2 regions of the Streptomyces sp. ALB3 genome follow, and region 2 is predicted to be linked to the other one. Evidence: predicted binding sites of a transcription regulator. Region 2 holds the regulator's gene; the other holds the start of a gene.
The links. Region 2 encodes HrcA, which represses chaperone genes, less so after heat shock. Its sites were predicted from a motif close to TTNGCACTCNGNNNNNCNGAGTGCNAA; they were not measured.
Positions count from the first base shown of each region.

Region 1: the regulator HrcA is predicted to act here: its motif matches at 1,410-1,436, upstream of groES (co-chaperone GroES).

Region 1 is NZ_JBISCE010000003.1:108,294-111,700, forward strand. Features, by position in the region: gene ACHFIV_RS02410 (THUMP-like domain-containing protein) at 1-276, opposite strand, end outside; gene ACHFIV_RS02415 (polysaccharide deacetylase family protein) at 367-1,305, shown strand; gene groES (co-chaperone GroES) at 1,592-1,900, shown strand; gene groL (chaperonin GroEL) at 1,999-3,407, shown strand, end outside.
Region 2 is NZ_JBISCE010000040.1:68,540-71,946, forward strand. Features, by position in the region: gene ACHFIV_RS26070 (nitronate monooxygenase) at 1-103, opposite strand, end outside; gene dnaJ (molecular chaperone DnaJ) at 225-1,364, opposite strand; gene hrcA (heat-inducible transcriptional repressor HrcA) at 1,365-2,381, opposite strand; gene ACHFIV_RS26085 (MBL fold metallo-hydrolase) at 2,546-3,268, shown strand; gene ACHFIV_RS26090 (DUF3097 domain-containing protein) at 3,294-3,407, shown strand, end outside.

The sequences.
Region 1 (3,407 bases), on a different contig from region 2:
GCGCGTCGCCTGCTCGACGCCGGCGGGGGTGAAGAACATGCGGTGGGCGTCGGCCGCCCCGAACTTCGCCACCGCGCGCTGCCGCAGCCGCGCCTGTCCGAGCGCCGCCGACACCAGGGCGGCGGGGTGGGTGCGGCGCAGCCTGGTCGCGGTCGCCAGCTCCCGGGCCGGGTCGTGGTCACGCAGCTCTTCGAGGAGCGCGGCGCCCTCGGGGGTGCGCAGGGCGGCGAAGGAGGCGAGCGGGTCGGCCTGACCGGCAGGAGGAAGGGCGTTCACGGGTCCATTGTGAGCCAGTCGGGGGACGCGGCGGGCCCGCCGGAGGTGTCGCCGGAGACCGCCGGCGCCCCGGTGGCAGGATGCGGCGCCATGCAACTAGTACGACAAAAGGAAAATACCCCCGCGAAGCGTCGCGGAACGGTCCGAGCGGTCCTGGCCGCCCTGCTGGTCGGCGCCGCCGTCTCCGGATGCGGGGACGGCGCGGGAGGCGGCGGCGAGGACCGGCGGAAGCCGGTCGCCGGGCAGCCGGGCGCCGCCGCCGCGCAGCCGGGGGGTCCCGCGGCGGCCCGGGCGGAGCGCGTGCGGCGGGAACAGGCCGCCCGCGCCGTCGCCGCGAAGAAGTGGGGCCTGGCGAAGGTGCCGCTCGCCGCCCCGGCACCGCCCGCCGTGAAGCCCCGCATCACCACCCGTGAGGGCTTCGAGGTGGAGGGCGGGGAGACGCTACCGCCGGTGTTCACCACCGTGCCCACCAAGGAGCGGGTCGTCTTCCTGACGATGGACGACGGGGCCGAGAAGGACCCCGAACTGCTGCGGATGATGACGGAACTGAGGATCCCGTACAGCGCCTTCCTCAGCGACTACGTGGTGAGCGACGACTACGGCTACTTCAAGGACATGCAGGCCAGGGGCGTCACCCTGAGCAACCACACACTCAACCACCGCTATCTCCCGGGGCTTTCGAAGGCCGAGCAGCGGCGGGAGATCTGTGGCGAGCAGGACAAGATCGAGAAGCACTTCGGCGCACGCCCCACCCTTTTCCGGCCGCCGTACGGCAACTACAACGGCGACACCCTGCGCGTCGCCGCGTCCTGTGGGATCAAGGCGGTACCGCTGTGGGCGGCCGAGGCGTTCCCCGACCACATGGAGTGGCGCGAGTGGGACCAGGACCTGCACCCCGGCGACATCATCCTCACCCACTTCCGGGGCCGTGAGGACTGGGAGGGATCCATGACCGACATGATTCGCCACGTCATGAAGACGGTCACGGACAAGGGTTACGCCGTGGCCAGACTGGAGGACTACGTCTGACGCGGCCGTCCGGACGCCGGGACACGCCGGTGCGGAACACCGCGGCGGTCTCCCCCGTTGTCCGGGGGTGCGCCGGTCCCGCGACGCCACGCGAGGGTGGTGAATTGGCACTCCGCTTGACCGAGTGCTAATCGCGGCCATAGTCTCAGTGCTGGCACTCCCCGATGGAGAGTGCCAGCACAACTGCGCGACAGGGCAGGTCCGGCACCCGCGACGACGGATCGGTCCGGTCGCCACCCCACAGACTGTTAAACCCCGTGAGATCTCCGAAGGGGGAGACCGGATCGTGTCGACCACCAGCACCAAGGTTGCGATCAAGCCGCTCGAGGACCGCATTGTGGTCCAGCCGCTCGACGCCGAGCAGACCACGGCTTCCGGCCTGGTCATTCCGGACACCGCCAAGGAGAAGCCCCAGGAGGGCGTCGTCCTGGCCGTGGGCCCGGGCCGCTTCGAGAACGGCGAGCGCCTTCCGCTCGACGTCAAGACCGGCGACGTCGTTCTGTACAGCAAGTACGGCGGCACCGAGGTGAAGTACAACGGCGAGGAGTACCTCGTCCTCTCGGCCCGCGACGTTCTCGCGATCGTCGAGAAGTAATTCACCCACGTTTGCTTGTGTTCTGCGCCCCTGGCCCCCTGCGAAATAACTAGCCGGGTGGCGAGGGGCGCAGTTCGTTTGAGAGGACAGCTCAGCCCATGGCGAAGATCCTGAAGTTCGACGAGGACGCCCGTCGCGCCCTTGAGCGCGGCGTCAACAAGCTTGCCGACACGGTGAAGGTGACGATCGGCCCGAAGGGCCGCAACGTCGTCATCGACAAGAAGTTCGGCGCTCCCACCATCACCAACGACGGCGTCACCATCGCGCGCGAGGTCGAGCTCGACGACCCGTACGAGAACCTCGGTGCCCAGCTGGTGAAGGAGGTGGCGACCAAGACCAACGACGTAGCGGGTGACGGCACCACCACCGCCACCGTGCTCGCCCAGGCCCTCGTGCGCGAAGGCCTGCGCAACGTCGCCGCCGGCGCGTCCCCGGCCGCCCTGAAGAAGGGCATCGACGCCGCCGTGAAGGCCGTGTCCGAGGAGCTCCTCGCGACCGCACGCCCGATCGACGACAAGGCCGACATCGCCGCCGTGGCCGCGCTGTCCGCACAGGACCCGCAGGTCGGCGAGCTCATCGCGGACGCGATGGACAAGGTCGGCAAGGACGGTGTCATCACCGTCGAGGAGTCCAACACCTTCGGTCTGGACCTCGAGTTCACCGAGGGCATGGCCTTCGACAAGGGTTACCTGTCCCCGTACATGGTGACCGACCAGGAGCGTATGGAGGCCGTCCTCGACGACCCGTACATCCTGATCCACCAGGGCAAGATCGGCTCCATCCAGGAGCTGCTCCCGCTCCTGGAGAAGGTCATCCAGGCCGGCGCGTCCAAGCCGCTCCTGATCATCGCCGAGGACGTCGAGGGCGAGGCGCTCTCCACCCTCGTCGTCAACAAGATCCGTGGCACCTTCAACGCCGTCGCGGTGAAGGCCCCGGGCTTCGGTGACCGCCGCAAGGCCATGCTCGGCGACATCGCCACCCTCACCGGTGCGACCGTCATCGCCGAGGAGGTCGGCCTCAAGCTCGACCAGGCCGGTCTCGACGTGCTGGGCACCGCCCGCCGTGTCACCGTCTCCAAGGACGACACGACCATCGTCGACGGCGGCGGCGACCCCGCCGACGTCAAGGGCCGGGTCAACCAGATCAAGGCCGAGATCGAGTCCACGGACTCCGACTGGGACCGCGAGAAGCTCCAGGAGCGCCTCGCGAAGCTGGCCGGCGGCGTGTGCGTGATCCGTGTCGGTGCCGCCACCGAGGTGGAGCTCAAGGAGAAGAAGCACCGTCTGGAGGACGCCATCTCCGCGACCCGCGCCGCGGTCGAGGAGGGCATCGTCTCCGGTGGTGGTTCCTCCCTGGTCCACGCCGTCAAGGTCCTCGAGGGCAACCTCGGCAAGACCGGCGACGAGGCCACGGGTGTCGCGGTCGTGCGCCGCGCCGCCGTCGAGCCGCTCCGCTGGATCGCGGAGAACGCGGGCCTCGAGGGCTACGTGATCACCGCGAAGGTCTC
Region 2 (3,407 bases):
CGGCCTCGGCGACGGCGGCGACCAGCTCCGGGCGTGACACGCCGCCCGCCATGGGGGCCTGCACGACCGGGTACCGGAAGAGATCCGTCAGCGCCAAGGACATGACCGCATCGTGCCACGTCCGGCGGATCGTGCCGAATCAGCCCTTTCGGACGGCGGACCGGCCGCCACACGCACGGCACCGCCCGCCGGTGAGGAACCGGCGGGCGGTGCGGCGACGGGGATCAGCGGCCGTTGAAGGCGTCCTTCAGGCGGGAGAAGAGTCCCTGCTGGCCCGGCTGGAACTGGCCGGTGGGCCGCTCCTCGCCGCGCAGCTTCGACAGCTCCCGCAGGAGGCGCTCCTGCTCGGGGTCCATCTTCGTCGGGGTCATCACCTCGACGTGCACGATCAGGTCGCCGCGCCCGCCGCCGCGCAGGTGCGTGATGCCGCGCCCGTGCAGCGGGACCGACTGGCCGGACTGGGTGCCCGGCCTGATGTCGATCTCCTCCAGACCGTCGAGCGTCTCCAGCGGCACCTGGGTGCCGAGCGCCGCGGCGGTCATCGGGATGGTGACCGTGCAGTGCAGATCGTCGCCGCGCCGCTGGAACACGGCGTGGGAGAGCTCGTGGATCTCGACGTACAGATCGCCGGCGGGACCGCCGCCGGGGCCGACCTCGCCCTCGCCCGCCAGCTGGATCCGGGTGCCGTTGTCGACACCGGCGGGGATCTTCACGGTGAGGGTGCGCCGCGAGCGGATGCGGCCGTCACCGGCGCACTCGGGGCACGGGGTCGGTACGACCGTGCCGAAGCCCTGGCACTGCGGACAGGGCCGCGAGGTCATGACCTGGCCCAGGAAGGACCTGGTGACCTGGGAGACCTCACCGCGGCCGCGGCACATGTCACAGGTCTGCGCGGAGGTGCCGGGGGCGGCGCCCTCGCCACTGCAGGTCGTGCAGACGACCGCCGTGTCGACCTGGATGTCCTTGGTCGTACCGAAGGCGGCCTCGTTGAGGTCGATCTCCAGCCGGATCATGGCGTCCTGGCCGCGCCGGGTCCGCGAACGGGGCCCCCGCTGGGCCGCGTTGCCGAAGAACGCGTCCATGATGTCGCTGAAGTTGCCGAAGCCGCCGGCTCCGAACCCTCCCGCGCCACCGCCGCCGCCCGACTGGGACAGCGGGTCACCGCCGAGGTCGTAGACCTGCTTCTTCTGCGGGTCCGAGAGCACCTCGTAGGCGGCGTTGATCTCCTTGAACCGCTCCTGGGTCTTCGGATCCGGGTTGACATCCGGGTGCAGCTCGCGTGCGAGCCGACGGAATGCCTTCTTGATCTCGTCCTGAGATGCGTCGCGGCGCACGCCGAGTACGGCGTAGTAGTCCGTGGCCACTTACGACTCCGCCAGGATCTGTCCGACGTAACGTGCCACTGCGCGTACCGCTCCCATCGTTCCGGGGTAGTCCATGCGGGTCGGTCCGACCACGCCGAGTTTGGCGACTGCCTCGTCGCCCGAACCGTAGCCGACCGCGACGACGGACGTGGCGTTGAGGCCCTCATGGGCGTTCTCGTGCCCGATCCGTACGGTCATGCCCGAATCCGTTGCCTCACCGAGCAGCTTCAGCAGCACGACCTGCTCCTCCAATGCCTCCAGCACCGGCCGGATCATCACAGGGAAGTCGTGCCCGAAACGGGTGAGGTTGGAGGTGCCGCCGATGATCAGCCGCTCCTCCGTCTCTTCGACCAGTGTCTCGAGGAGGACGGAGAGCACCGTCGATACGGTTCCCCGGTCCTCGGTCTCGAAGGACTCCGGCAGGTCCTGCACCAGCTGCGGGACGTCCGCGAAGCGCCGCCCGACGACCCGGCTGTTGAGCCGGGCCCGCAGATCGGCCAGTGACGAGTCACCGAACGGTGCAGGACAGTCGATCATACGCTGTTCGACCCGGCCCGTGTCCGTGATCAGGACGAGCATCAGCCGGGCCGGAGCCAGCGACAGCAGCTCCACGTGCCGGACCGTCGACCGGGTCAGCGAGGGGTACTGGACGACGGCCACCTGCCTGGTCAGCTGCGCGAGCAGCCGGACCGTGCGGCCCACGACGTCGTCGAGGTCGACCGCGCCGTCGAGGAAGTTCTGGATGGCCCGGCGCTCCGGCGACGACAGGGGCTTGACGCCCGCGAGTCTGTCGACGAAGAGACGGTAGCCCTTGTCCGTCGGAATGCGTCCCGCACTCGTGTGCGGCTGGGCGATGAAGCCCTCGTCCTCCAGCACCGCCATGTCGTTGCGCACGGTGGCCGGGGAGACCCCGAGGCTGTGCCGCTCCGTGAGCGCCTTGGAGCCGACGGGCTCCTCGGTGCCGACGTAGTCCTGGACGATGGCACGCAGCACTTCGAGTCTGCGTTCGCTGAGCACCGCGCACACCTCCAGCTGTGGTTCTTCGGTTTCCGACTGGCACTCTGTGCGTTCGAGTGCCAGCATCCCCCCGGTCAGTGTACGGGGGCGAGGTGGGGCAGGGGCAAGGGCGACCGGCCACGCCCTCCCGGGACTGCGCAGGTCGTTGCCGATAGCGTCGTCGTATGGACGCCTCTTGGGAAGAGTTCGGCTGGGAGCGGTTGGGCAACGGTTCGGGGCGGCGACGCCTTCCCGTCTGGGACGCGACCGCCGCGCTGGTGGCGGGTACCGACGGTGTGCTGCTCTACGACACCGGTTCGTCGCTCCGGGAGGGCGCCGGGCTGCGGACCCAGGCCGAGGCACTGCTGGGCCGGAGGGTGACGCATATCGCACTGAGCCATCCGCACTTCGACCATGTCCTGGGCACGGCCGCGTTCTCCGGGGCGGAGGTCTACGGGGCGGTCGGCACGGCGGAGCTGCTGGGCCGGGGCGCCGAGGAGCTGCGCGCGGACGCGTTGCGGCACGGCATGAGCGAGGCGGACGCCACTGCGGCCACCGACGTGCTGGTGGCTCCGCGGCATCAGGTGAGCGGCGAGTGGACGCTCGACCTCGGCGGCGGGTTCCAGGTGCTGCTGGCCAACGTGGGCCCCGGTCACAGCGGCCACGACCTCGCCGTGCTGGTGCCGGGCTCCCCCGTCGTGGTGCTCTGCGGCGATCTGGTCGAGGAGTCCGGCGAACCGCAGGCGGGGCGGGACGCCGTCCCCTCGCGCTGGCCGGCGGCGCTGGACCGGCTGCTGGAGCTGGGCGGCGAGGACGCGCTGTACGTCCCGGGGCACGGGGCGGTGGTGGACGCGGCGTTCGTGCGGGCGCAGCGCGATCAGCTGGCGGCTCGCTTCGGCGTGTCGTGAACAGGCGCCCGTTTATCGTCGTGCCATGCGCAGCTACCAGCCGGATCTGACTCTGCCGTGGAAGAAGTCCGCCCCCGCCCCCGAGGTCCCCGCCGAGCCCGATCTGGTCGTCGAGGAGGCCGTCACCGGCTTCTGCGGG